DNA from 3 places in the Bacillus sp. H1a genome. Region 2 is predicted to be linked to each of the others. Evidence: riboswitches for the same ligand, from Rfam matches in the RefSeq annotation. Region 2 holds a riboswitch; each other region holds the start of a gene.
The links. A riboswitch is a leader RNA that binds a small molecule or an ion and turns the genes downstream of it on or off. The one in region 2 is predicted to bind thiamine pyrophosphate.
Positions count from the first base shown of each region.

Region 1: it holds a riboswitch for thiamine pyrophosphate, as region 2 does, so the genes downstream of both, tenA (thiaminase II) here and thiT (energy-coupled thiamine transporter ThiT) in region 2, are expected to answer to the same signal.
Region 3: it holds a riboswitch for thiamine pyrophosphate, as region 2 does, so the genes downstream of both, U860_RS0124125 (MTH1187 family thiamine-binding protein) here and thiT (energy-coupled thiamine transporter ThiT) in region 2, are expected to answer to the same signal.

Region 1 is NZ_AYMH01000047.1:1,122-11,388, forward strand. It holds gene U860_RS0122025 (CBS domain-containing protein) at 71-490, shown strand; gene U860_RS0122030 (DUF3965 domain-containing protein) at 875-2,026, shown strand; gene U860_RS0122040 (hypothetical protein) at 2,268-2,600, opposite strand; gene U860_RS0122045 (SH3 domain-containing protein) at 2,606-3,763, opposite strand; TPP riboswitch at 4,014-4,126, shown strand; TPP riboswitch at 4,187-4,289, shown strand; gene tenA (thiaminase II) at 4,379-5,074, shown strand; gene U860_RS0122055 (ABC transporter ATP-binding protein) at 5,043-5,792, shown strand; gene U860_RS0122060 (ABC transporter permease) at 5,792-6,544, shown strand; gene U860_RS0122065 (ABC transporter substrate-binding protein) at 6,541-7,542, shown strand; gene tenI (thiazole tautomerase TenI) at 7,553-8,173, shown strand; gene thiO (glycine oxidase ThiO) at 8,166-9,275, shown strand; gene thiS (sulfur carrier protein ThiS) at 9,291-9,494, shown strand; gene thiG (thiazole synthase) at 9,497-10,267, shown strand; gene U860_RS0122090 (thiazole biosynthesis adenylyltransferase ThiF) at 10,260-10,267, shown strand, end outside.
Region 2 is NZ_AYMH01000027.1:51,888-62,154, reverse strand. It holds gene feoB (ferrous iron transport protein B) at 1-1,235, opposite strand, end outside; gene U860_RS0113045 (FeoA family protein) at 1,232-1,459, opposite strand; TPP riboswitch at 1,654-1,755, shown strand; gene thiT (energy-coupled thiamine transporter ThiT) at 1,820-2,443, shown strand; gene U860_RS0113035 (HAMP domain-containing sensor histidine kinase) at 2,663-4,516, opposite strand; gene U860_RS0113030 (response regulator transcription factor) at 4,513-5,202, opposite strand; gene U860_RS0113025 (class D sortase) at 5,257-5,877, opposite strand; gene U860_RS0113020 (LPXTG cell wall anchor domain-containing protein) at 5,967-6,458, opposite strand; gene U860_RS0113015 (hypothetical protein) at 6,636-6,968, opposite strand; gene U860_RS0113010 (hypothetical protein) at 7,155-7,370, opposite strand; gene hpt (hypoxanthine phosphoribosyltransferase) at 7,532-8,059, shown strand; gene U860_RS0113000 (YegS/Rv2252/BmrU family lipid kinase) at 8,138-9,040, shown strand; gene U860_RS0112995 (hypothetical protein) at 9,121-9,801, opposite strand; gene U860_RS0112990 (YxeA family protein) at 9,965-10,267, opposite strand, start outside.
Region 3 is NZ_AYMH01000055.1:6,181-16,447, forward strand. It holds gene U860_RS0124060 (hypothetical protein) at 1-193, opposite strand, end outside; gene U860_RS0124065 (helix-turn-helix transcriptional regulator) at 206-457, opposite strand; gene U860_RS0124070 (MFS transporter) at 514-1,746, opposite strand; gene U860_RS0124075 (TetR/AcrR family transcriptional regulator) at 1,814-2,395, opposite strand; gene U860_RS0124080 (hypothetical protein) at 2,476-2,619, opposite strand; gene U860_RS0124085 (hypothetical protein) at 2,756-3,013, opposite strand; gene U860_RS0124090 (thioredoxin family protein) at 3,027-3,341, opposite strand; gene U860_RS0124095 (DUF1992 domain-containing protein) at 3,352-3,723, opposite strand; gene U860_RS35690 (hypothetical protein) at 3,813-3,968, shown strand; gene U860_RS0124105 (ABC-F family ATP-binding cassette domain-containing protein) at 4,434-5,966, opposite strand; gene U860_RS0124110 (ABC transporter ATP-binding protein) at 6,366-7,115, opposite strand; gene U860_RS0124115 (ABC transporter substrate-binding protein) at 7,112-8,110, opposite strand; gene U860_RS0124120 (ABC transporter permease) at 8,107-8,880, opposite strand; gene U860_RS0124125 (MTH1187 family thiamine-binding protein) at 8,852-9,172, opposite strand; TPP riboswitch at 9,275-9,376, opposite strand; gene U860_RS0124130 (methyl-accepting chemotaxis protein) at 9,438-10,267, opposite strand, start outside.

The sequences.
Region 1 (10,267 bases), on a different contig from region 2:
CTGTCTTCCTGAAATAAATAAAGGAATTTAGGAAAAGCTATAGTATGTATTAAAAGGAGGAGATAGAATAATGACAAAGGTTCGAGAACTTATGAGTACAAATATTGTACAGTGTACACCACTAGATAATGTATATGAGGCTGCTGTAAAAATGAAGGAAGAAGCAATTGGTATGATTCCAGTTGTTGAGAATGAACAAGTTATTGGTCTTGTGACGGACCGGGATTTAGTTGTGCGTGGAATTGCTGAAAAACATCCAGGATCTAATAAGATTACAGATGTAATGACGACAAATATCGTTTCAATTTCTCCTGATGATTCTATTGAGAGAGCTACAGAATTGATGGCACAGCATCAAATTAGAAGGTTGCCAGTAGTTGAAGGTGGTCAATTCGTTGGTATGTTAGCCTTGGGAGATTTAGCTATAAGAGAAGTAGCAGATGACCAAGCTGGTTTTGCTTTAAGTGAAATATCAGAGCATACAAAATAATTTATCCCGCTATTTGCGGGCGGCAAGATTCTCACCTCACAACTTTGTGAAAGCGAAGGGAGCAGGTGGGAGTCTCGTTGCTTGGAACGCCCCACTGAGTATAGCTTCAATGTATACACAAAAAAAATATACATCATTTTAACTTTATATGGATAAAGGTGATGTGTTAACATGATAGAGCTGAAAGATTATATACTAGCTATGCATGATTAATATTTTCGATAGTTTTTTAAAATTTGTGATTCATAATTTTTAATGAGATAAAAAGTGATATACTAATAGATATAAGTATTATGATAGATTTTGAATATAACAATATTAATCTATTTTGGTGAGATAAGGAATTAATATTTCCTATGTAGATAAAAAGGGAAGGGGAATTATATGAGGGCTGTACAGGGCGATCCGAATTGGAATTTGGTTACAGATACATACGTAGAACCAAGGAATTTCGCTGAGTTATTTTCTTTGCTTGTACCGCGTCATCCGAAAGGTGAAGGGAAAGAGCGAACTATTTTAGTATGGAAAGAAAAAGAATTTTATAAAGAAGAAAATTTAGCGGCTTTCATCGTATATGGAATGAATAAAGCGAAAGATTTACCGCAGTTTCATAAAGATGAAATTCCCACTTTAGTACGTATTCTTCGCTTATGCCAAGAGATTGGTTGGTATAAAGAAGCATATACATTTATGATTGATCAAGGGTTAGACGAATTTGTCCAAACTTCATTGGAATATGAAACATGGGATCTTTTGACGCAAGCGGTTGCTCTAAACTATTTAATCATTAAACATCGTATTGGTGAATTGGATAATGGAGATGTAGGGATTTGGGAGAGAGTTAAATTTAGTGAGAAATGTATAATGCAGTGTAGACATTTATTATCTCATAAGGAAGTATTGGAGTTTACGTTTTTTTATATGTGTAAGCAAGCTAAGACTCTATCAAAAGAACAGCTAAATAGTGATATGATGGGTCTAGCAATATATTGTAATACTTTTGTGTATGATTTATATACAAATGATTTACTGCGCAAGTATCGTAAATGCACAGATTTCCTATCATATTATGGGCCTAGTCAAGCTGTTATAGCTTGTCAAAAAGCTGTACTGTCTCAAATTTCTGATCGGTTAGATCCACTAAAGACAACGCACGTAGACGATTATTTGTATGTGATGAAAGAAATGATGGAACATATGACGATAGGGTTAATGGATCGATACGATCATTTTATTGGAAAGTTACTTTCTTATGTACCATTTTTCGAAATGATTCAAGTTCCGCAGCATGCATATTATTGTGAAGAATTACTGTATATTTGTAAGGGCATTGAATATAAAGAAGAAATACTACGCAATTATATATTTATACAATTACATGATTGTTTGCCATCATTCTTTAAACTATTTCTTAAAAATAAACGTTATGCAACGATTCATGATATTCTTTTCTATTGGTGTGATGATGAACAAAGAATGAGCTTAGAGAAAAAATATAATCTTAGTTTTATTTATGAAAAATATGCTTGTGGATAAAGAGGACTTTACATATCAAAAATTAATATAAATTAAAAAGGATCTCAAATTTTATGTGAGATCCTTTTTTGTTAGTAAAACAAGGAGAAAGTAATTAAGACAAGAAATAACATTCCATAAAGAAAAAATTGAGCAGTATAACTGCCTTGTATACCAAAAAAAGTATTCGTTTTTTCATATAAATTCAATATATATTTCATTGGGTCATCTTTGAAAGATTGGTACACAGTGTCTCCTCTTTCTAAGCTTCTTGTTCGTGTTTTTGGTTTTTAGGAGCATTAACGTATCTAGCTATGAATAATAAAACAGCCATAAAGAATACAGGAAATGCGGTAGATAAATAAAAACCATTACTAACTATATTTGTTATAAGAGCGCTCAAAAGAAAAATTGCATTATAAATATGGGCAATTTTTTGTTTCAGTTGAACTTGGAATGATTCCATCATAATTTCTAAAGCAACAAAAGCAATGATAATAGACAAAAATACAGTGTTCGTATTATAAATGATTAAACAACAGATTAAACCTAAAAAAGCCAGGTATTCAATAAAGAGAGGTATATTGCGTGGCATACAATTTACCTAACTAAATATGGCAGTGGGTTCACTGCATTTGTTTTTTCAAAATTCCATTCCCCATTATGTAATTCAAAATGGAGATGTTGTCCGTATGAATATCCTGTATTTCCCATATGACCTAGTAATTGTCCGGTTTGTACTTGATCACCAGCTTGTACAGTACGATCTTTCATGTGAGCATAAACTGTTGTATATAATTTCTCATTTATTTGATGGGCGATGAACACGACATTGCCGTAGCTAGCCGAATAATAAGATTTCACAACTTTACCTGCAGCAGCAGCTTGAATAGAGACGTTGCCTTGTGCTGCAATATCTATACCATAATGCATTTGTTCCCAGCGCATATCAAATGTTGAGCTGATTTTCCCTTGGGTAGGGAATTTGAAAACTGCTGGAATTGATGAAGGTGAAGCGGTTGTTTTAGCTTGCGCTTGATTTTGCACTACATATTGTTTTGCCACATATCCGTATCCTGTGCCAAAACGAATTTTATACCAAGTTCCTACTGTTTCTACTACCTGTATTTGTGTACCATTTTGCAGAGAACCGATTGCTGCACTATTTGTGCTAGCAGAGCTACGCACATTTAATTTGGGTGTTGCAACAGTATAAGAAGGAGAACCTTGTACAGTTATACCTTTTACTAGAGGTGTGGATCCATTAGATACAAATGTTTTTTGTACGTAACCAATTTGGCCGTTATGTAATATTTTGTACCAATCTCCTTGTTCACCTTGAATTGTAATGAATTGACCATTTGGCAATATATCTAGAATAGAAGATTCTGTATTAGGTTCAGAACGAACGTTTAATGCGTTTGCATTTACGATATATTGATACTTTTGTTGAACATTTTTTTTGAATAGAATTGCATCTTTTTTCATATAGCCTGTTTTGTTGTTAACGGATACTTTATACCAATCTTGAGCTGTCTCAAGAATAGTAACTGGGCTATTAAATCGAATGTTATCAATTATTGCACTGTCTGCATGGCTATTTTGATGTAGTGCAACGTTGTCAATTTTTACATACCCCGTTTTTGCTTTAGATGATTGCTTAGCAGCAGCTGTTTGTATATCGGATTCTCCCATATAAGGAAGTAACGAAGCAATTGCGATAGTAGTTGCTGTTAAAGCTGTAGCTTTCATATTCATGTAATAAAGACCTCCTCTAGTTGTATAGTTGTAATTTTATTATAGTATAAAGATACAATATATTGGTCTTATTCACATAAATGTAATATGAAATCAATATAAATAATGTTAGAAGAGAGATTCGTATATATATATCATTTGTGGAGCTGCATTTATATTTGTTTAACATGTTAAGATTTAATGCGCAATTAAGAAAATTAAAATAGTTGATGATGACTTATGACAATGTTATACTGACAGTGATAATTTTATAGTTTGCTAGGAGAGCTGGTGTTGCCAGCTGAGAGGAGGGCCGTAAGCCTTTGATCCTTTTCATTACCTGATCTAGATTATGCTAGCGTAGGGAAGCAATTCGGACATTAACAATGAGTCCCCGTTTCTTTGCGTATAGAAACGGGGCTTTTTTATTTGAAAATTTTATATTAACACCACTAGGGGTGCTTTTCGTGCTGAGAGAGGAATAATCCTTAACCCTTACAGACCTGATCTAGGTAATACTAGCGAAGGGAAGTGGAACAACGAATAAAATATATTTTTATTTGCTGTGGCCACTTCTTATATAAAGAAGTGGCTTTTTTATTGGGATAAACAGATATACAGGAAGGGGAAATATAAATGAAATTTTGTGAAAGATTATTTGAGACGGTGCAGCCTGTATGGGAGAAAAGTCATAATCATCCGTTTGTAGTAGGTATGGGGGATAGCACTTTAGAAAAAGATAAATTCCAGTATTATATTATTCAAGATTATTTATACTTGTTGGATTATGCAAAACTATATGCAATTGGTGTTGTAAAGGCAACGAATCCACAAGTTATGGCGAAATTTGCAGAGCAAATAGATGGTATTTTAAATGGTGAAATGACGATTCATAAACAATATGCAAAAAGACTTGGGATTTCTGCCCAGGAGATGGAATCGGCAAAACCATCTGCTAAAAATTTAGCTTATACAAATTATATGATGTCTGTATCTCAAAATGGCACACTTGCAGAATTAATAGCAGCTTTACTTCCATGTATGTGGAGCTATTGGGAGATTGGAAAGCGTTTAAATGATATTCCTGGAGCAAGAGATCATGAGTTCTTTGGGGAGTGGATTCAAGGATATAGTTCTGAAGAATACGGTAACCTTTGTATTTGGTTAATAGATTTATTAAATGAAATGGCAGTTGGGAAGTCAGAGAAAGAGCTAGATCGATTAGAGGAGATTTTCTTATATTCCAGCCGATTTGAATATTTATTCTGGGATATGGCTTATCGTAAGGAGATGTGGGGATTTGAGGAGCAAGAACATACTACAGTTTCGTAATGTTTCCTTTCATTATGATGAAAAACCAATCATAGAGGGACTAAATGCCAATATACAAGAAAAAGAGTTTGTGAGCATTATTGGACCAAGTGGCTGTGGGAAAAGTACTTTATTTCGCCTTATTACAGGTTTAGAAGAGGCGAGCAGCGGACAAATAGAGCTTATGGAAACAAAGAGGCATCCTGTAGGGTATATGCCTCAAAAAGATATGCTTTTGCCATGGAGAACAGTTATTGAGAATGCTGCTTTACCGTTAGAGTGCCAAGGTGTGCAGAAGAAAGAAGCACAGGTAAAGGCAAAGGAACTGTTACATAAATTTGGTTTACAAGGGTACGAGAAAAAATATCCGAAAGATTTATCTGGTGGTATGAGACAGCGCGTATCTTTTATCCGAACTTTATTAACAGGCGGAGAGATATTATTGTTAGATGAACCGTTTAGCGCGTTGGATGCTTTAACGAAGGCATCTTTGCAGGAATGGTTGTTTGAACAATGGCAAGAGTGGGAAAAAACAATTTTATTTATTACACATGACGTTGAAGAAGCCCTTTTTCTTTCTAATCGTATTTTTGTTGTAGAGCAGCAGCCGATAGCTACTTTAACTGAGCGAATTGTGCCGCTTGAACGTAACAGAACAAGAAAAGATTTACATAAGCCTGAAGTGTTAGCGCTTAAGGATGAGCTTCTTAGTATGTTACAAAGGCAGGTACTTGTATGATGAATCGTTTGAAGGAGCTATTACCTGCCCTCACATTAAGTGGAATTTTACTTATTGCTTGGGAAGTAGGAGCAAGAATTGTAGATGAGATGTACATTTTGCCATCACCTTCTGCAATTGTAATGAAGATATGGGCGCTGAAAGATATATTATTTACGGTTCATTTACCTGCAACGTTGTATGTCGTTTTAATAGGTGTTGTTATTTCTATCGTCTTGGGCGTAGGGCTAGCAATGTTAATGAATGCGAGTACGTGGATGGAAAGAGCATTTTATCCATTATTAGTTGCCTCGCAAACAATTCCGATTACAGCGCTTGCGCCGCTATTTGTTTTATGGTTCGGATATACCATTTGGAGTAAGGTTGTTGTCACAGTTTTAATTACATTTTTCCCAATTGCGGTCAATACGTATGATGGACTTCGCAGTACGAAAAGAGAATGGGAAGAGCTTTTAGTTACGTATGGTGCAACGAAAAAAGATGTTTTTCTAAAGCTAAAGTTGCCATCTGCTCTTCCTTACTTTTTCTCAGCGTTAAAAATTGCGGTACCACTTAGCGTTATTGGGGCAGCGATTGGAGAATGGCTCGGTGCGCAAGCTGGGCTTGGATATTTCAGTAAAAGAATGATGACGCAGTTAGACGGAGCGGGGGTATTTGCACCAATTGTATTGTTATCATTATTAGCTATTTTCTTCGTCATACTTGTTTCGATATTAGAAAGGAAATTCATTAGTTGGAGGAAACATTCATGAAATTATTAAAACGCATCTTTGTGTTTACATTATTAGTTGCAATGATTACAGGATGTTCTAGTAATTCAGCATCAGATAAGAGTAAAAAAGAGAAAGAAATAACAGTAATGCTGGATTGGTATCCGAATGCGGTACATAGCTTTATTTATGCCGCAATTGAAAAAGGATACTTTAAAGAAGAAGGAGTAAAGGTGAATATTAAATTCCCTTCTAATCCGACTGATCCATTAACATTAGCAGCTGCTGGAAAAGTGACAGTTGGTTTGTATTATCAGCCAGATGTTGTGATTGCAAGAGCAAATGAAAACATTCCAGTGAAATCAATTGGAGCTGTCGTACGTTCGCCGTTAAATCATGTTGTATCGCTGAAATCAGCAGGTATTCAGTCACCTAAAGACTTAGAAGGAAAAACAGTTGGATATTCTGGAACACCTTTAAGTGAAGCGTATTTAAAAACGATGGTAAAAGAAGATGGTGGTAATCCAGATACAGTGAAAGTAGTCGATGTTGGATTCGATTTAGTACCAGCGTTAATTACGAAAAAAGTAGATGCTGTAACAGGGGCATACATTAACCATGAGGTTCCTGTTATGCGTCATGAAGGTCATGAACCAGCTTACTTTAATCCAGCTGACTACGGGGTGCCGAATTATCATGAGCTTGTATTTGTAACAGGTGATAAAACTTTGAAAAAGGATAAGGAAGCGTTGCAAGCCTTTTTACGTGGTGCGAAAAAAGGCTATGATTTCATGAAGAAAAATCCGGATGAAGCACTAAATATTTTATTAAATCATCAAGAAAAAGAAAACTTCCCACTTGTACCAGAAGTTGAAAAAGAAAGTATGAAAATTTTATTAGAGAAGATGGAAACGAAAGATGAACCATTCTTATCAGATTCAAAAGAGTCATGGGAGCAGCAAAATAAATGGTTGAAAGAAAAAGGGATGACGAAAGAGGTTGTTCCAGCCGATGAACTATTCGAAAACATTTTAAAGTAGGCGAATGCATATGAAAAATGAGCTCCATGTAATCTCAAATGGTCAAATGCCATTCGAAGAGGTAGTGAATGTAGGGATACAAATTGAGAGTGAGATTGATTATTTGCATATTCGTGAGCGTGAGAAAAATACGAAGGAATTGTATTACGGTGTGGAAAGCCTTTTGGAGAAAGGCTTTCCAGCATCCAAAATAGTGATAAATGATCGAATTGATATTGCTATTCTATTAAATATTCCACGTGTTCAGCTAGGGTATCGAAGCGCAGATGTAAAGTTAGTGAAAGAAAAGTTTTCTTATTTGCATGTTGGTTATTCAGTACATTCTTTAGATGAAGCGATAGTGGCATTTAAAAATGGAGCGGATTCGCTCGTTTACGGTCATGTATTTCCAACGGCTTGTAAAAAGGGTGTGCCAGCAAGAGGATTAGAAGAAATTGCTCATATGGCAAGGTGTTTATCAATACCAATCACCGCAATTGGTGGAATCACTCCTGAAAATACAAACGATGTTCTTGCAAATGGTGTAAGTGGCATTGCTGTTATGTCTGGGATTATAAGCAGTAGTAATCCGTATAGCAAGGCGAAATCTTATAAGGAATCAATAAGAAAGTGGGCGGGAAAACATGTGTAAGAAGTATGATGTAGCGATTATTGGCGGAGGTGTAATTGGCAGTTCAATTGCACACTTTCTAGCGGAAAGAGGGCATAAAGTAGCGATTGTAGAGAAGCAAGGAATCGCATCTGAAGCTTCGAAAGCAGCAGCTGGTTTGCTCGGTGTTCAGGCAGAATGGGATGAATATGATCCGTTGTTTGAGCTTGCTAGAGAAAGCCGTGCTATATTTCCACAACTTGCAGAAGTTTTACGTGAAAAAACAGGCATCGATATTGGGTATGAAGAAAAGGGAATTTATCGCATTGCCCAAAATGAAGATGAGAAGGAAAGAATTCTTCATATTATGGATTGGCAACAGAAAACAGGCGAAGATTCCTACTTTCTAACAGGGGAGCATTTGCGGGAAAAAGAACCATTTCTTTCCGAGTCAATTATAGGGGCGGTATATTACCCAAAAGACGGTCATGTTATTGCACCAGAGCTGACGAAAGCATTCGCACATTCCGCGGCATTTTCTGGAGCTGACATATATGAACAGACAGAAGTGTTTGATATTCAAATTGAAAACAATACGGTGACTGGAATTGTTACAAGCGAAGGTGTAATCACATGTGAAAAAGTCGTTATCGCTGGAGGTTCATGGAGTACGAAATTACTACATTATTTCCATAGTGATTGGGGTACATATCCAGTTAAAGGAGAAGTTGTTGCAGTAAGAAGCAGGAAGCCTCTCTTGAAAGCTCCTATTTTCCAAGAGCGGTTTTATATTACGCCAAAGCGCGGTGGCCGTTATGTAATTGGGGCAACGATGAATCCTCATACGTTTAATAAAGCTGTGCAGCCAGAAAGCATAACTTCTATATTAGAGCGTGCTTACACGATATTGCCTGCTTTAAAAGAAGCAGAGTGGGAAAGTACGTGGGCTGGGTTAAGACCGCAGTCTAATCATGGAGCTCCTTATATGGGAGAGCATGAAGAAATAAAAGGTTTATATGCTTGTACTGGGCATTATCGAAACGGTATTTTATTAAGTCCTGTTTCCGGTCAGTATATGGCTGATTTAATAGAAGGAAAGCGAGAAAATCATTTGCTAGATTCATTGCTTCCTAAATCGGTTTAGAAAGGGGATGGAAGTTTGAATTTAAAAATTAATGGTAAGCAAATTGAAATACCAGCGAGTGTAAAAACAGTAGCTGAGTTACTTACACATTTAGAATTAGATAAAAGAATCGTTGTAGTAGAGCGTAATAAAGATATTTTACAAAAAGATGATCATAAGGATACATCTGTTTTTGATGGAGACCAAATTGAGATTGTAACTTTCGTAGGAGGCGGTTGATTATGTTAAACATTGGACCATTTTCATTTCATTCTAGACTTTTATTAGGAACAGGGAAATTCTCTGATTTTGATGTGCAGCAAAAGGCAATTGACGTTTCTGAAGCTGAAATTTTAACATTCGCAGTACGTCGTATGGATATATTTGATGCGAAGCAACCTAATCTATTAGAGAAACTTGATGTGAAAAAATATACGTTACTACCAAATACAGCGGGAGCAAAAAATGCTGAAGAAGCTGTTCGAATTGCAAAATTAGCAAAAGCTTCTGGACTTTGTGACATGGTAAAAGTAGAAGTTATTGGTGATGATAAAACGTTATTACCTGATCCGGTAGAAACATTGAAGGCATCTGAAATGTTATTGGAAGAAGGATTTATCGTTCTTCCATACACATCTGATGATGTTGTATTAGCGCGTAAATTACAAGAACTTGGTGTACACGGGGTTATGCCAGGAGCATCACCAATTGGTTCAGGGCTTGGTATTGTAAATCCATTAAATTTAAGTTTCATTATTGAACAAGCAACAGTGCCAGTTATCGTTGACGCTGGTATTGGTAGCCCAGCTGATGCAGCATTTGCAATGGAATTAGGGGCAGATGGTGTGCTATTGAATACGGCTGTATCGGGAGCAAAAGACCCTATTAAGATGGCACAGGCAATGAAGTTAGGTATTGAGGCAGGGCGCTTAGGCTTTGAAGCGGGTCGTATTGCACGTAAGCGTTGTGCAACAGCAAGTAGCCCTTTAGAAGGAATGAGCGTAGTTGAATAA
Region 2 (10,267 bases):
TGTTCAATCGTTCTCGCTGCCATAATACCTGGAACGTTACATCCGAAGCCGATAATCATCGGGATAAATGCTTTTCCGTTTAAGCCGAAAAACTCCATAATTCTATCCATAACAACTGCAATTCGCGCCATATATCCTGAGTCTTCTAATAATGAAATGAAGAAGAATAGTGCAAAGATTTGTGGAACGAATACTAATACCGCACCAACACCGGCAATAATACCTTCTGTAACGAGCGCTTGAATAAAATCAGAAGCCCCAACACTTGCGAGACCAGCTGTAACCCAATCAGTAAGTTGCCCGCCAAAAAATCCATCAAGCATATCAGATAAAGGTGTACCAATCCACGTAAACGTAACTTGAAAAATAAAAAACATAACTGCTAAAAAGATTGGAAGTCCTAAAATTTTATGTGTAATTAACTTATCGATTGTTTCCGAAAAAGGAATTTTTCCTTCTTTCTCATGCTGAATGACATTTGTTTTTAACTTTTCAATATACGCTTCACGAGTTTTGTAAATATGCTCCTCCAACGTACAATCAAGTTTTCCTTCTAAACGAGATCGAATGGCTATAAGTTCCTTATAAATTGGTAATGCTTTCATTTCTTTTTCTACTACTTCGTTATTGCTTAAAAATTGAAGGGCTAACCATCTTGGATGCTCATAATTCGCTGTCTCTAAAAGAGCGATTACCTCTCCGATTCCTTCATCCATTTGTACACCATATGAAATAACGAATGGCTTTTTCTCTTTTTGTTTCTCTTCATGAAGAGTAGCAAGTAATTCTTCACAGCCTTTTCCGCTTCTTGCAACGACAGGAACGACTGTTACACCTAATATTTCTGATAATCGTTTTACATCAATAACAATTCCTCTTTGCTTTGCCACATCAATCATATTTAAACCAATTGAAACTGGCTTACCAAATTCAAGTAATTGTAATGTTAAATGCATATTTCGCTCAAATTGCGAAGAATCCACTATATTTAACATATGATGAAATTCGTCTGTTAGTAGAAAGTTCGTAACGACACCTTCATCACGTGAAACTGGATTTAAATCATAAACGCCTGGTAAATCAATTAATGTTCCTTGCTTACCTTTTAATTTACCAACCTTCTTTTCTACTGTTACACCGCTCCAGTTCCCTACATATTCATAAGAACCAGTGAGCGCATTAAATAATGATGTTTTCCCTGTATTCGGATTCCCTAGCAAAGCAACCTTATTCACGCTAATTCCACCTTTATCATTTTCGCGTCACAATGACGAATACTAATTAGCTGTCCACGACACTCCAATGTACAAGGACCTTTAAACATCGCCTTCTGTTTCAGGCGAAGTTCGCTTCCTTCCGCGAGACCGAAAGCAGCCAGTCTTCTCTTTAGTAAATTATCTAGCGACTGAATACTTTGTACTAACACTTTCTCACCAATTTTTATATCTACTAAGCTCATAACCTTCCCCCTCAGAAGAGAATGATAATTATTTTCAAGAAAATTATATCATACTCTATTTCATTTGGACTATATCTTTTTGCTTCATATTTATTAACATTTCAATACAATTATATTTCAATTATTGTCATACAAGGTTCATTTGCCATTCTCATCCATTTCGCTTACAATAAACAATAGCAAATAAAGAATCTCGTTATCACAGGGGGAGCCTTGCCGCTGAGAGGGAACACTTCGTTCCGACCCTTCGAACCTGTTAGTTAATGCTAACGCAGGGATTGTGCAAACGTCCGAAATACATACCTCTTTTTTATTTACGTATTTCGTATCCTCCTATGATAATGTTCTTTTTTGTGTAACTTGGATTTAGGGGGAGACAACATGCGTAACACCAATTTACAAGCGATGATCGAATCTGCAATTCTTGCAGCCTTCGCCTTGGTTATCGATATTTTACCATTATCAATTAAACTTCCAACAGGCGGTTCCATTTCATTTGCTATGATTCCTATTTTTATTATCGCATACCGCTGGGGCTTCAAAATGGCTTTCTTAGGAGGCTTAATTTGGGGATTATTACAAATTGTCGTAGGGGATGCAATTATCGTCACACCAATTCAAGTAATCATTGAATACTTTGTTGCTTTCGCATTCGTTGGATTTGCTGGAATCTTTTATAAACAAATTCAACAAACTTTAATCAACGGTGAAAGAAAGAAAACCATTTCCTATATTATCCTTGCTACTTTTATCGGTAGTTTAGCTCGCTACTTCTGCCACTTTATTGCCGGTATCATTTTCTGGGGACAATATGCACCAAAAGGACAATCAGCTTTCTTATATTCTTTAATATTTAACGGTAGCACAATGATTGGGTCATTTATTTTATGTACAGTTTTACTTATATTTTTATTTATCACTTCACCACGCTTATTCAAAAGCATTGGTGCTTATCAAATGAATTCACAAAAAAAGGGCGCTTAATTAGCGCTCTTTTTTTATCAAAGCTCTCAATGAGTAATATCAATAATAAATACAATAAATGCACAAAAGAAAATAAATACCATCACACCTAGTAAATTGCTATTCACGGCTAATCTACTCCTTACATAACCTCTTTTTCTAACCCGATTATATCGCTTAAAAATAAAGATTAAGTAAAGATAATATGAAATTAAATTAAAAAAGCGTAGATTGTATCATCTACGCTTTTTTCGGTAAATAGAAGTAAAATAACACACCATCTTCTGTATTCTTTGCCCCATATTCAGCATCGTGCAATTCTAAAATATTTTTAGAAATGGCCAGCCCAAGCCCCGTTCCACCTTGTGAACGCTGGCGAGCTGCATCCACTCTATAAAAACGATCCCAAATTTTATCTAATTGTTCTTCTTCAATGCGGGCACCTTTATTTTCAATACACACTTTTATACGATCTTTCCCGTCTATTGTAGAAATAATGATATCCTCTTTATTTGGTGTATAACGTATTGCATTCGTAATGAAGTTCACGATGACTTGTTCAATCCGACTTTGATTTGCAATTACTTCAATTGGACATACATTTTTATGAACACGAAGCTCTTTTTTCTCTATCTCTACAGAAAGCTGTTCGCATATGTCTTCAATTATCGTATCAATATAAAATGAATCCTTTTTCATTCTATACGTGCCTGACTCAAATTTAGCTAACTCAAGCATATCCAAAATTAAAGTATCCATTTTGTCTACTTCTCTCTCCATCGCCTGAAAATAATACTCTTTCTTATGTTCAGCTACCCCATCTTTTAAAATAGAAATACAGCTTTTCATAATACTTAACGGTGTTTTTAATTCATGTGAAACACCTGAAATAAATTCTTTTCTCGTATTTTCTAATTTTCTTTCCTTCTCAATATCTTGTTCAAGCTGTCCAATATGAGAATGGAGTTTATTAGATAGTACATTAATATTCTTCGATAAATCACCAATTTCATCTTTTGAAGTAATCGGAATTTTTTCTGTAAAATCTAAATGCGCTATTTTTTTCGTTGTATCATTTATTTTTAGTAACGGTTTTGCAATTTGTTTTGAGTAATAGAACGAAGCTAGAAATATAAGAACGACTACAAACGCAATAATGTAAATGTAATAATCTTGCACCATTTGTACAGCCTCATCGACTGGTTGCAAAGATGCCATTGCATATATATATGTCACTGATCCGTCTTTATCTGTTATTGGTTTAATTAATAATTTATATTTTATATCATTTTTTTCATAGTCCATTGTTTGTGTTTCATACTGTATTTGATCGCTTTCTTTTAGTAATAACTCTGTTTGAAACTCTTTTATGCTATCTAAGAATAAACTATTTTTATAAATTGGATTTACAGGTCCTTTTACATCGGGTAACTGTACTTTCGTAACACGTCCTCCTATGTAAACATCTGATTCTTGGGCAGCTTGTTCCTGAACGGCCGGCTTCTTTTCCTTAACAAATTGTTCTTGAGCTGCTTTCTTTTTCTCCTCATTTAATTTACTTATTTTCTCCTTAAATGCCTTTTCTAGCGGTTTATTAGATCCGCTTAAATTCTGCTTACCTAACGCGAAAGAGAATGGAATAAAACTATCTTCTTTTTTTACTCCAGAAAAATAAATTTCTTGTCCTAAGAACTGATCTAATGCTTTATTATCAATCTCTTCTATATTAATGAGATTGTATAAGGGAAGCATGAATATTTGTTGTCCAAAACTCTTCTGTTGCTTACGGTCTATCGTTACCTCAAAATAATAATCATTTGAATGTTTTAAATTCCCATACTGGTCTAAAGTCGTAATCCACGTATTATTTTCTCTTAAAAAGTCTTGCTCCAGCTTCTGAATTCCTTCTGCACTTCCTGCATCATTTAAATAGTTATTTTTAAAGGAATCTAAGTTCACTTTAATATTTTCCACTTTTCGATTCGCATAATATTGTTTAAAAAATATCGTTTGCCCAATAAAAATCGTCGCTAAAATTAACATACATAACGCTGTTGTAAGAGTAAATAATTTTAGTACAATCCCTTTTCTCATACATTCCCCTCAAATTTATACCCGGTTCGTACTACAGTTATAATGTACTTTGCCTTCTCTCCTAATTTATTTCGCAAATTACGAATATGGCTATTAACAGTTCGATCATCGCCAGCAAATTCATATCCCCAAATTTTTGAAATTAATTGTTCTCTTGTTAGTACAATTCCTTGGTTTTTCATGAAATACACTAATATTTCAAACTCTGTATGTGTTAAACTAACGTCTGCCTCATCAACAGTAACAGTACGCGACGGAAAATGGACGTGAATGCCATGAATTGATAACGTATCATCTTCATTCTCTAAAGGTTTCTTTGATGCTTTTCTACTTTCTAATAATCGTTTCGCTCTTGCTAATAAAATAGGCGGGCTATACGGCTTCGTCACATAATCATCTGCTCCAAGTTCAAAACCAAGTAGCGTATCATCTTCATCAACACGTGCCGTCAGCATAATAATCGGAACTTGGGACGTCTTACGAATTCTTCGGCAAACAGACCATCCATCTAGTTCTGGTAACATAATATCGAGTATAACTAAATCAACCTCTTCTGCTTCAAATAAAACTAAAGCTTCTTTCCCATCTCTCGCTTCAAACACTATATATTGTTCACTCAAAAAATAATCTTTTAATATTTCACGTAAAATATCTTCATCTTCAACAATTAAAATGTTTTTTGACATAATCTATGTCTCCCCCTCTCATTTTAAGTAGCTAGCATGTATCACTCTATAATTTTATTTTGAATTGCTCGTAATTAACTTTGCCTCGATAATATATCGATCCGGTGCATCCCCTATATAATCAAATGGATAGCAAGTCGTCAGTGTCAAAGTCGGTTCTTCTTTTTTCACAATGACAGTGCGATCATCCGCATGTGTAATCCACTTCTTTTGAATTTCATATGTGTAAATTTTATTGTCATACTCCACCAAAAGACTGTCTTTCTCTTTCAGGTCTCCCAATTCTGTGAATACAGTATCCCTGTGCCCACTTAATACAGTATGTCCTCCACCAGATGGCGTTGTCGTTAAATCACTAACAAACATACCGACTCCTTTTTTTAAAGTTGCATCGCTTGCTCCCCAATATATAGAAAACTTCTTTTTTATTTTTGGAATATGCAACATGGCTACTTTTTCTCCTTCTTTATATTGTATTTGAGTAGAAGGCACTTGGGAAGTTACTGGTTTTTCATTAGAAAGCTGATTATCTTGTATATTTTTAAGGCTCTTTATTTCTTCTTTTGTTAATTCTTGAGCGGAGCTTTTTCCTTTATACCATTCCACCGCATAATATGATCCCATAAATAGCCCTATAGCCATTAATATAATACCGATATAATTGAGTAGCTTCATGTTTCATCCCTCCATGCAAAAAATGGTAGGGACATCCTACCATTTTTAATATATGAAATTATCCCATTCTTTATAGGCTAATATTTTATTTACGCTTTAACCTTATTGCGACGATTCAATCCAAATAATGTACCTATTGCGACAAGACAGGCGCTTAATGCCATCATTGCTACATTGCTTGATGCTGTGTTTGGTAATTTTTCACCTTGTACAACTGGCTTCGCTACTTCTTTTTTGGCTACATCATTTTTTTGTTGTGCTTTTATCGCTTCTTCTTTTTTGGCCATATCACTTTTTAACTGTTCTTGTGCTATTCTCTTTTTCTCTTCTTCACTCTTTTTCTCGGCTTTTATTGCTTCCTCTTTTTTAGCCATATCACTTTTTTCTTGTACTTGCGCCGCTTGCTTTTTCTCTGCATCATTTTTTTGCTGTGCCTTAATTGCTTCTTCCTTTTTAGCTACATCTGACTGCACTTGCGCTGCCTCTTCCTTTGTCAGTGTTCCAGTTGAAGCACTCGCTACCGAAGAATAACCTACTGTTAAAAGTGCCATTGCACAAATTGGTAATAGTCTCTTTTTCATCTTCATTCTCTCCTTATACTTTATTCACATCACTTCGCATCGGATGTATTACTAAAATAAATAACAGATGTAAATATGAGATGCAGATGAAATATATTTCATTTAAAGATTTCATTTCAGAAAAAGAAAAAAACACCGTAATATATACGATGTTTTTTTGGATGCGTGTCTCGATATTTATTTGTTACTTTCGCGTGATTTAGAAGTAGGAAGGGCCGGAGTGATAACTAATTGTCTCGGCTCAGTTTTCTTGAAGTGATTTTTGACGTTACACTTACGACGTTGAACGACCCATGCTTTAATAGGATTTGTTAAAATAATTTTTTGCCTTTCGTTAGGGGCCTCTTCTTCCGATTTACAACTATCGCTCCATTTACTCCATTTCATTGTAAATCTGGAAGAAGAATGATCGTCTTCTCGATCAAACATATGCAAAAAATCCATTTCTCCAGCTAGCATTACGGTGTTACTAGTCGCTAAAAAAGAAAAGGTCGTCCAACGTTTCTCCATGCCCTCCTACTCCTTTTTCACATATAGAGTGCCTAAAACTTAATTTACCTAAAATATGCTTGCCTTTTACCTTACACTTATAGTTTATCCAAAACACTACTATGCAACTATCGATTTGTCTTACAAATTACCTTACATTTTTGTAAGAAAAGAAAAAAACCTTCATTCTATATACGTGAAGGTTTCTCATTTCTTATCTATATGATCTTTCATATCATCCAATCCAGCTTCTTGCAGCTGCGACATCATACCGTGAGAAATTGCGCCTAATACCAAAGTCATTCCAATTAGTGAAATGCGAATCGCAGGTACATCAATTATGTAAGCCAACATACCAAGAACAATTGTTAAAAGTAATGCTTTTATAAACGTTACACTCGTATACTGTTTCTTTTTCATCATAATCACCCTTTATGGAAGCGTTTTCTTAATATAATCAGTATATCATATCATCTGATTATATTGTGGGTATTTCTGTAAAAAACTCTATTCTTCTTTGACTTTTTCCGTTCTATCCTTTACAGTCGAAATGTTCATAAGTTTTACATTGTAGGAGGATTCAAATGAATATTGAAATAAAAGACACTTTAATTTCTGAAGAACAATTACAAGAAAAAGTAAAAGAACTAGCTCTTCAAATCGAACGTGATTTTGAAGGAGAAGAAATCGTGGTAATCGCTGTATTAAAAGGATCTTTCGTATTCGCTGCTGATTTAATTCGTCACATTAAAAACGATGTAACAATCGACTTTATCTCTGCATCTAGCTACGGAAATCAAACAGAAACATCTGGAAAAGTAAAACTATTAAAAGATATCGATGTAAACATTACTGGAAAAAACGTAATTGTCGTAGAAGATATTATCGATTCTGGTTTAACACTTCACTTCTTAAAAGATCACTTCTTCATGCATAAACCAAAAGCATTGAAATTCTGTACGTTACTGGATAAGCCCGAGCGTCGTAAAGTGGATTTAAAAGCTGAATATGTTGGCTTCCAAATTCCAGACGAATTTATCGTTGGCTACGGTATCGACTGTGCGGAAAAATATCGTAACTTACCATTTATCGCTTCAGTTGTAACAGAATAATAAAGTAAACTTCCATCAATTACTGATGGAAGTTTATTTTCTATCACGGTTCTTAAAAGACAAAGGGAGAGAATAAAAATGACAAAGACAAAATTTGAAAAAGTACTCCTCATCGTAAATCCAAAGGCAGGACAAGGCGATTTACATACTAACTTAGCGAAAATCGTACCACCACTTACCACCGCTTTTCCTGACCTACACATCCTTCATACGAAACAACAAGGTGATGCAACAAAATATTGTCAGGAGTTTGCTAGTAAAGTAGATTTAATTATCGTCTTCGGTGGTGACGGAACTGTATTTGAATGTACAAACGGCTTAGCCCCTCTTGAAATTAGACCTACACTTGCAATCATTCCAGGCGGAACTTGCAACGACTTCTCTCGCACACTCGGCGTTCCACAAAACATCGCAGAAGCAGCAAAACTCATTACAAAGGGACATGTAAAACCAATTGATGTCGCAAAAGCGAACGGACAACACTTCTTAAACTTTTGGGGCATTGGACTCGTCTCTGAAGTATCAAACAATATCGATGCTGAAGAAAAAGCAAAGCTTGGTAAAATCGGTTACTATTTAAGCACAATTCGAACTGTAAAAAACGCTGAAACATTCCCAGTAAAAATCACTTACGACGGACAAGTATATGAAGACGAAGCTGTTCTTGTTATGGTTGGAAACGGTGAATATCTTGGTGGTATCCCTTCCTTTATTCCGAACGTAAAATGTGATGACGGAACACTTGATATTTTCGTCGTAAAATCAACAGGCATTCAAGCATTTAAAGATTATATCGGAAAGAAACTATTTGAAGACACAAATGAAAATGACATCTTCCACGTAAAAGCAACATCCATTCATATTGAAACGAAAGAAGAAAAAGAAGTTGATACGGATGGGGAAAGTTCACTACATACACCGTGTCATATTGAACTATTACAAGGGCACTTTACGATGATTTATAATCCTGCGGTTGTGTAATGAAAAAAGACTATCCAAATTTCAACATTTTGGATAGTCTTTTTATTAGAAGAAAAGAGTTTCTATCTACTCTTTAATTTTTAATATGAGTTTTCGTAATTAAACTCCACCCAATTTTTCCAATGTGTATTAGCAGCCTTATTCACAATAACTCTTGGATCTTTCTTCTCTATCGCAGCAGCCACTGATTGGAAGAATTCATTTTCACTTACTTTCTCATCTAAAACATGTTGCCACTCTTCCGTTTCATAGGCTACTTCCCAATCGCCTTTTAAACCTACCTCTGCTAAAATTTCTTCTTTATTCCACCATAATAACTTTCTAGCTTCCTCATTAGTAGCAAGCATACGCATGAAATGTGTTGGATAAGATTCTGTCGTTTGCACATCTATTCCATTATTCACATAATCCTCTTCAGTAAATTGATATTCAATCTGTTGCTCACGAATATTCAAGCTACCTTTATGAATATCTAGTAGAAACTCACCTTCATCATCGAATACTTCATAGTCTCCATCACTTAGTTGCAAAATACCGTCATCAGCAATTGAATAATCGATTCTATCACCATATATTTGAATATCATTAAATATGCCTAATGAGCCTACACCAACAAATTGAAACACCATTAACCATTCCTTATTCTCTTTAAAGAAAAGAGAGAATTTCACTTGGGAAGTATCCATATTTTCATTATCTAATGTAGGAAATTCATATTTACTTTGCTTTTTATCTAATATATTTAAAATATCTTTTTGCATATGTATCACCCTTTTCTCAAAAAAACAAAAAATCTTTTCAAATTCACTAAAGTATAACATAGATATATTGGCCTTTCACTTTCCAATAATACTACTAAAAAAATAGCAAAATAGTCTGTTTGCATGCCTAGTTATTTTTAGGTACAATAGGAATCGTTTTTTTCTATAACCCTAACTTCGCCTTCGCACCATCAGGAATCATATCCGTCGTTACTTGTACTTTATCATGTAAGAACTTCCCTCTCGTAATGACATACCAATACGATCCTTTCGGTAATTCATCTACCTCATCAATCGTAACTTCTTTTGACTCTCCTTTTTCATTATAAGCTTTCACTTCATATTCATAACCTTTATTTCCGCCTAGATTTTTCCCATCTGTATCAATGATTGCGTAATGGTGCTCTAGATCAATAAATGGATTCATTCTATCAATCGCAGCACTCCCATTTAATAAATATGCTGC
Region 3 (10,267 bases), on a different contig from region 2:
CTTCGTTCTCCTCAGTTGCCCCTTCAACATTATACGATACCAAACTTTTAAACATATAATGTAATGTGATGCTACAAATAAATAGTGCATACCAGTTTACTTGAAGTTCAGTTAACCAATAGTAAAGTGCAAACGCTAGCGTACTTATAGCTACTAATGCCGTAACTAAAAGACTTATTTTCTCTTTCTCCAACAACTACTCCCCCTACTGCTTGTACAAAAATAGTTTATCAACAGTTGTTCCTAATACTTCGGCTAAACGGAATGCTAATGCTAAACTTGGGTCATATTTATTATTCTCAATTGCATTTATCGTCTGTCTTGAAACTTTACACATATCAGCTAATGCACCTTGTGAAATATTATTTTCAGTGCGTAATTCATAGATTTGATTTTTCACATTATTTCTCCTAACCTGTAAAATTATTTTTACAACATCAGTATATAGTTGGTACATTTCATTGTCAAAAGATTCCCATAGAAAAAGGGAGCAGCTCTGCTCCCTTACAATGGCTATTTCGAAACCACTGCATTCGTTAGTTCCTCTTGATTAGTAATCTCTTCTTTATTCATCCTCATACGTAAGATTGGCAAAATTGCCAATAAAATAAGTGACATTGCTATACAGAATACAATAACTAGTGAAGTCATTTCCTTCAATCCTCCAGCTAGTGAAGTTCCAATTAACATAGCACCCATAAACAGTGGTAAAATTGTCCCATTTACTCTTCCAATCATATTTTCTGGTACAAGTTGAATCATAAGCGTCCCGACCACAATATTTACACAGGCTAAACAAATTCCTGTGCCAAATCGCATCAAACTAGTAATCCAAAACGATGTAGACAGTCCTTCTACTAAAAATGATATCGCTAATATACTCATGCCGAATACAAACATTTTTTTCGGATTTACTTTTGAAGTAAAAACTGCTGCAACAATACCACCGATTAACATACCTATTCCGTCAGCTGCAGCTAAATATTGAACTGCTTCCTTTTCCATGCCTAAACGTTCGATCACAAGGAATACTTCTAATGGATTCGTTAATCCAACTGCTAAACCAATAATTGTGAAAGTGATCGTAATCATACGTAAATTTTTCGTATGAAGAACGTATTTCCATCCTTCTTTTATATCATTTTTTAATGAACCTCTCACCGCTTGCTCTTGTTCAACCCATTTTGGTAATAGCGAAAGAACAATAGCCGATAACAAAAATAAAATGATCAAGCTATATAGTGACGTAAATAAGCCAAGTTGTGTATACACAATTGAACCTACAACTGGTCCAAAAATCATAAATAATGACTGTAATGTTTGGTTAAATGCAATAGCACTTGCTACCTGTTCTTCCTTTACATAGCGCTTAAATATACGTGAAGATGACGGCTGAGAGAACTGACCTACAATTGCGGAAACGAGTGTTGCAAAAAATATTGCCTGCCAGTAATCAATCTTTAACAACAAAACAATTCCTATAATAGACAGTACACTTAACACATCTCCAGCGACCATTGTTCTTTTCGGGTTCCAGCGATCTGCTAGCGCACCACCAATAAACGAGAAAATAAAAATAGGTGCATATTCCATAACTGATAATAGCGACACTGACATTGGATCATTATTCGTTCGCTCCATTATGAAATACAAAAGAGCCATATTTCTGATCCAAATTGCAAATTGCTGTAAAATATCAGATGCCATAACGAGCATAAATGCTCGATTTTTAAATAACGCTTTCATTTTCACTCCTCCTTTTATAAACCGACCGTTCGGTCTAATTTGTTTTATAAGAAAAGCTGCTGATTTATTATTCAGCTGCCATCCCTTTTAACAATACATCTATTGCCCTTTTATAAATTCGTTTTAATTCGTTATTATCAAGCTCGTAGTAGAGCACTCCCAGCCCCGATAATAAGCCGTTTACAATATACATAAGATCACGAGTGTTATCTTCACGGAACTCTCCAGACTGTATACCTGTTTCAATTAATTTCTCAAAAATACCATATGATTCTCTAGTTAAAGCTAGCATTTCATCTAAAATCTCTTTGCTTACAACTTGACTCATAGAAAATTCCTCTATTGCATTAGAAATAGGTTGCTGTATATCCTCTACATGATATTCTGCGAAGCCATATAATTTCTCAGTACTAGTAATATACAACTTCTCTTTTTCATTCCATTTCTCAAGCCAATCATACGTATGCTGTTTCACTACAAATAAAAATAATTCTTCTTTACTTTTAAAGTGATAATAAATACTTCCCTTACTTCGCCCTGTAATCTCACAAATATCTTCCATAGATGTAGCTGCATAGCCTTTTTGTGAAAACAGACTCTCTGCTTTATATGCAATTTCTTTCTTTATCTCTTCTGCGCTTTTTCTCATTCTCACACCTCTTTAAACCGACCGTTCAGTCTAATAATAACAAATGAAAAACCTCTATCGCAAGAGGCTATATTCCTTATTTACGAAAACGTATTTTCAAACCAAACTCGAATCATGTGTATTGTTCCAAATTTAAACCCCAGTTTAACAAGAAATACGCCTCCAGCAACTAATAAAAATAATGCTACTTTCCCTTTGTTTTTCACTTTCGGTTCCCTTTTCATTTCCATTCCCCTTATAACATGTTTATAAAGTGAAACTTTAATCAAACGTTTGTTTAACTGTTTTTTATGTGTATGTAATTCCACTAATCAAACGTTTGTTTAAAAAGAAATACGCCCGTATAAGGCGTATTTCTCATCAATCACCACCGCCGCCTCCATCGCAGCTACCTCCACTATCTCCGCCAAAAGATCCTCCGCAATCATGTGAATGACCGCCATCATGTGAACTATTACTATCAGATCCAGCAAAGAAAAATGATGGTGATGAGGTGTTAGAAATATTATGTGCATTACTTTTTTTAGTAAGGTTTACTCTTCGATTATTTGATTTAACTGATGCTGCAATCATCCAAACTAAAACACAAAATAGCAACGCTGCAATAACAAACCCCATATAAAAACCTCCCTTATTTTTCTAACAATTGAAGTACTCTCTCTATATTTTCAAGTGAAATAAAGCGCGATTCACGAAGAATCTCCTTCCCCTCATGAAATAATAGAACTGTCGGCCCTGTAAATACTAAATATCGACCCGCAATCTCTTGCATGTCTTGTAGTAAAACCTCTACTTTCTTTACATAATCATAACCCTCTAATACATAATTTACTTTCCTTAACATAACATCACAAACACCACAATTTTCCGTTTTTATAAACAGAAGTACTAACTGCTGTTCTTCAATATATGTCGCTAATTCTTCTACCGTTTGAAAATGATTCATCTTATCCCTCTTAACGTAATTTGCGAAATACTTTATCTTGATACATACGAAATGCTGAATTGTCTTTAATTTTTCTCTTTTCCATTAACTGCTGAAAACGCAAAGTTTTTACTGTTAGTTCTTCTTGTAATTTTATTCTCTCAACCTCATCATAACAGCAAGCGATTAAATCCTCTATTTTTAATATATCTTTTTGCAATTCCATTTCTGGTGGAATCATACCCGCATTTTTCAATATTTTATAACTCATTCTTAATTCTGGAGGTACCATTGAAAGGTCTTCTAATTGTAGTGGTTTTCCTTTTCCCGGAATATTATTGAGATCTCGATTCCGTATTGCTTGACGAATTTTTTCTTCAGCAATATTCAAAAACACATCCACACTATTCCCTCCTTTACATATTTTTACTATTATTTTACATGAAATTTCAGTTTTCTGCTACATTACGCAATAGCAAAGACACACAAGTTTTGGATTCTAAAATTAGTAGTAAAACAAATAATCGTTATGTAATTACTAATGTAGGGTGGAGTGGCGAAATTCCTCCGGGTGGATTCGTTACAATCAGAGGCGCAGGAACAGGAAATCCTGCTGAACTTTTAAATGCAGTCATTAGTGAAAACTAAACGTAACCTTATTTAATTATTTCAATAAGGTTTGGATTTAGGTTTTAACGTTAATTCCTAAATTCAAACTTTTAATTTTATAAAAAGTAAAAAATAAACATTCTAATAATCTATTATATTTATATTTAGTTTCTAATATGAAGTTTGTATGAAGCTCAGCTGAATTTTACATGAATTTCCTTTAATTACTATTGTCTTCCCATACTAATCACATTATCCTTTACATATAGGAATAATTTTTATTCCACTTCAAACTATCTATATATATACAAAGAAAGATAGTGGCCTATTAGGGAAAGGCATCTAGTATTATTATAAATATAATCGCAGAAAAAGCACGCTTATAAGCGCACCATAAGAGTGCTTCTTCATACAATTCTCATGTAAGAATTCTCGAAAATCATGTTAATTACAAAGAAAAGGCATTAGCTCATAAAAGCTAATGCCTTTTCTTTGTGATTATTTTTAAACGTTCCATTCTTCAATATTCCATACTTTTGTTATCCACGCTTTATAGAAAGAGGGCTCATGTGAAACAATTAAAACCGTACCTTTATATTGTTTTAACGCTTCCTGCAAAGCCATCTTAGTCTCTGTATCCAAATGGTTAGTTGGTTCATCTAAAATTAAAACATTGCTTTGAGTTACGATAAGTTCGCATAATCGTACTTTCGTTTGTTCCCCTCCACTTAATAAATGGATAGGTTTTAAAACATGATCTTCTTTCAATCCGCACTTTGCTAATGCTTGTCGGATTTCTTTTCTTGTCATATCTGGTCTCCCTGCCCATACTCTTTCTAGTGCAGTTATTTCTGAAGCGAATTCCTCTTGTGCAAAATAAGCTGGTTTTACCCGTTCACCAATAAAAACTGAACCGCTTAACGGCTTTATTTGTCCTAGTAATGTTTTTAACACTGTTGTTTTTCCAACCCCATTATGACCAACAATTGCAATCTTTTCCCCTTTTTTTACTTGAAAATCCAATTCTGGAAATAACGGTTCACCATAACCAATTTTCAGTTTCTCTACCTGTAATATACGACTCACTGGCTCAGTATAAACATTAAAATCAAAACGCGCACGAGGTACATCGTTAACCTTTTCCACCTTTTGCATTTTCTCTAATACCTTCTCACGACTTTTTGCTTGTTTCGCTTTTCGAATTTTATTTTTTTGAATAAAGGTTTCTAAATGTGCAATTTCTTTTTGTTGTTTCGCATACGCCGCTTGTAATTGTTTCCTTTGTAATTGATAACTTTGCAAAAAGGCTTCATAATCTCCTACATAGCGCTTAACCTTTCGTTCTTCTAGATGATAAATGACATTCGTAATATTGTTCAAAAATGCCTCGTCGTGCGAAATGATAATATAAGCTTTTTCATACATTTTTAAATACGATTGCAACCATTCTATATGCGCTGTATCTAAATAGTTAGTTGGCTCATCTAATAATAAAACATCCGCTTTTTCTAAAAGGAGTTTTCCAAGTAATAACTTTGTCCGCTGACCACCACTTAACTTTGAAACATCCTTTTCCATCCCTATTTCAAACAAGCCTAAACCGGTTGCTACTTCTTCAATTTCTGTACGAATTTGATAGAAATTAGAACCTTCAAGTATCGTTTGTAGCTCGCCATACTTTACTAATAGTTTCCCTATCTCTTCCGTTATAGCCATCTCTTCTGTAATTTTTAACATTTCACATTCAATCGCATACAAACTAGAAAATGCACTTTGCAAGTATTCTTCAATTGTTATACCTTCTTGTAAATCCATATGTTGCTGTAAAAAGCCAACCTTCACATGTGGAAACCATTCAATTTTCCCATCATCATGTATAAGTTCTCCTGTTAACAGGCGTAACAATGTTGATTTTCCAATTCCATTTTTCCCTACTAACCCAACATGTTCGCCCTTTAATAATCGAAAACATGCATTATATAAAATAGTTTTCTCACCATATGAATGGCTTACATTTTCTACTGTTAATATACTCATTTTATCTCTCTCCTCTACTTATAGTTCATAAGCTAAATAGAGAGAACAACAGCATAAAGACTTATTTAGTTGTACATATAAAAATGGGTAAGGTGAATACACCTTACCCATTACAATTTATTATCGTAAAAAAGGATTAAGGTTCTTTACCTGCTGTCTTCAATTTAGCTTAATCTTTAAAAATGGGCAGACTTCTCCCATATCAAGCTAAAACCATTTGAAGAACAGTCAATAAAGTCATTTTATCCTTTCACTCCTTTTACATTTGTTATATTACGAGTATAAACTACTCTGTTATATTCTATTCGCTATTTTTCCTTTTGTTCCTTCTTATTCATTTCATGTTCTGCAAAAAAGCCTCTTAACAGTAATTATACTAAAACTGTTAAGAGGCTTTTTCTATTTTTTCATATAAGGAGCCAATACTCTTAAAATTTCTTCCTTATCTTTCTTTAACTCCAGAGATGTTAACATATCCATTGTTCGCGGTCGAGGTAATTTCACTTGTACCTCTCCAACAATTGATGCCGGTCTTTGAGATAAAATAAATACGCGATCAGAAAGCAAAATTGCCTCATCTAAGTCATGTGTAACCATAACAATTGTCTGCTTTTCTTGATGCCAAGAATTTAAAAGCCAACTGTGTACTTCCATTTTTGTAAATGCATCTAATTTTCCAAAAGGCTCATCGAGTAGCATAATTGGCTTTTCACATAAATATGTGCGAAGGAAACTAATTCTTTGACGCATTCCACCTGATAGCTCATCTGGGTAATGATTTGCATATTCATCTAGCTCAAACTGCTTTAATGCTTCCATTCCTTCTGTCAGCCTTTGTTTTTTAGGCTTCCCTTCGATTTCTAATGGAAGAACTATATTTTGCAAAGCAGATCGCCACGGTAGTAATAAATCTTGTTGTGGCATATAACTAACAACATCTTGTTTTTTTACATAGTTCTCGTTATAAAACACTTCTCCGCTCGTTGGTTGTTCAACACTCGCAATCATATTTAATAATGTGCTTTTTCCACAACCACTTGGGCCCACAAAGGAGACAAACTCTCCCTCTTGTATGGAAGCACTAATATTTGCTAATACATTCTTTCCATCGAAAGCTTTTACAATATCTTTTATTTGTAATCCACTCATTTTTCACTTGGAAGGAATTCATTTGTAAAAGCATCTTTTACATCAATTTTCTTTTTAATAACTTTGTTGTCATATAAGAAATTCATGTAATTCGTCCAAATCTCTTCCTTCTGTACTCCCCACGCTTTTGCATCATCTTGATACTTTGTACTTAACCACTTTTGACTTTCTTGTACTAATTCTTTATTCACATCTGGAACAGCCTTAATTAAAATATCAGCAGCTTCTTTCGGTTCTTTAATTGCAAAATTATAACCTTCCGTCGTTGCAGTCATAAACTTTTTCACAAAATCTTTATCTTGCTTCGTATGTTTTTCACTTGTAATAATGACAGGACTATAGAAATCGAGTGCTGGATCTAAGTCTTTTACCATAATTGTATTTAACTCTTTTCCTTGACGCTTCGCTTCAATTCCATCCCATCCATAATAAATCCATTCAAAGTCTGCATCACGACCGATTGATTTAAAGAAATCTGTTTGTCCAAGAATAATTTTTTCAACTTTATTAAAATCAGCTTGATGTTTATCCATAATTGTCTTTAACGTCGCTTCTTCTGCTGGTCCTCCCCAGCCACCATAACGTTTACCTTCAAAATCTTTCGCTGAAGCAATATTATCTTTCTTTAACGATGCAAAAGCAGATGTATTATGTTGAATAATTGCACCGACCGACACAACAGGAATACCTTCAACGCGAGCCAATGTTACATTTTCTTGTGCACTTATCGCAAAATCAGCTTTTCCTGAAGCTATCATTTGTTCGGCCGTAACATTATCACCTGGTTGAATGATTTCTACATCTAACCCTTGTTTTTTATAATAATCTTTAGTCTTCGCCACATATAAACCAGTATGGTTTGTATTTGGGAACCAATCTAAAACGACTTTCACTTTCTTTTCTTTGCTTGTGCTCTCTTCTTTCTTCGCCGCATTACATCCGGCAACACCAACTGCTAATAATGCAGCTAACATAATTTTTAAACCTTTTTTCATTTTCTGCCGCCCTTTCTGTATATCCATGGTGCTGTTATTCTTGCCATAAATTCAACAATAAAGTACAGGAATAATGTCACCATGACGATAATCGCTGCAACACCAAATACTCGAGCAGTTAAAAAGGATTTTGTAGCTCTCGTAAGCATAACCCCCAACCCTTCACTTGCACCGAGCCATTCTCCGATAATTGCCCCCATTACGCTATATGTAACTGCAATTTTTAAACCTGAGAAAAAGTATGGGAGCACTGCTGGCAACTTTACTTTCTGGTAAACTTGCCATTTCGTCGCCTTCATTGTTTGTAACAGTTTCAGCATATTTTTATCTACCGTTTGGAAACCTTCTAAAATGCTAAGGGCAATTGGGAAGAAACAAACAAGAATAACAACCATTACTTTTGGCAACATTCCGTACCCAAACCAAATAATAAATAATGGAGCGAGCACAACGATTGGAATTGTTTGCGAAATAACTAGCAACGGATTCATTAAAATCCGAAATAACGGGATAACATCCATAATGATAGCAATACTCGTCCCAAGTATAATTGCAAAAAACAACCCAATTATTACTTCCTGTAACGTTTGCACTGTATTCGGTAATAGTAAATCTTTCATTCCAATTAACTCTTGCACAATTGCTGATGGCTTCGGTAAAATCCACGGCTCAATTTTAAATAATGAAACAGATCCTTCCCACATAGCAATGAGAAGGATAAGCCAAATTGTTGTAATTATTTTAGATCGCTTCTGGTTTTGCATATTCATCACGGTACTTCCAAACCTTTTCGTCAATCGTTACGCCCGTACTTGGACGATAGTGAATTTTAATAGAAGTGATAACTTCTTCTGCTCCAGCATCGACGCAAGCTTGTTGCGCACGTTTAATGACGTCAAGAAGTACATCTAATTCTCCTTCCAACGTTGTTTCCATTGCCCCTACTTCATAACGAACTCCCGACTGTTGTACAACTTCAATTGCTTTATCAACAACGGAATACACATCTTTGTTCTTCGCTTGTGGTACTACTGAAAATGAAATTGTAACTTGTTGTGACATAATAAAATCCCCCTTACAAAATATGTTTCCAAAAAAAAGAAAAGGCTTTCCTACCATGTAGGAAAGCCTTGTATACAAGTTATTCTATAATAACTTATGCTACATCACTTTAAAGTAACTCCCTACGCTGGCATTATCCAGATCAGGTTGAGGGTCGATGTATACTTACATCCTCTCAGCCAATTGGCTCCCCGGTTCTTAATTCGTTTTCATTGTAGCATGATTTATTTTATTGAACAAACAAAAGCATGTATAATCATTTCATTTAACTTTTGAATTCCCCAATTAACTCTTGTAACTCCTGTGAAAGCCAGCTTAAAGAACTAGCTAATTCAGCAATATCTTGTACAGACATTTCCTGTTCTTTCATACTTTCTTCAATATTACTACTACTATTCGCATACGTATTTGCGATAAGTGATAGTTCATTTACAACACGAACAATATTTTGGCTATTTTGCAATATATCACTTGAATTGCTAGAAACAACTCTAACTTGATTTGTAACAGATTGTGCTGACCTTGAAATTTGTTCAAAGAAAGCACCACTACTTTGAACAAGTTTAATTCCTGATTCTACTTCTTTTGAAGCTTTTTGCATTGAAACAACAGCTTCTTCCGTTTCAGCTTGTGTTTCCCCTATTAATTTCGCTATATCTTTTGCTGATGCTTCCGTCTGCTCTGCTAATTTACGCACTTCATCAGCAACAACGGCAAATCCCCTTCCGGTTTCCTCAGCACGTGAATCCTCAATAGAAGCATTTAAAGCTAGCGAATTAGTTTGATTTGAAATACCTGTAATTACAGTTACAATATCACTAATTTCTTTTGATCTTGTTTCCAAAGAATAAATGATAGAAGATAAATCTTGTACTGCATTTTGTATTATGTTCATTTGATTAATCGTCTGTTCAATAACACCATTTCCTTTTACTGAATGGTGCTCCATACCTTCAGACTCTTTCGCCATTTGTTTTACAGCATTCGTTATCTCTTCCATCTTATCTTCCATTTCATATACAATACCTAAATACTGTGGTACTGCAGTTTCTTGTGACTGAGCGCCAGCTCTTAACTCAACCATAGAACTTACGA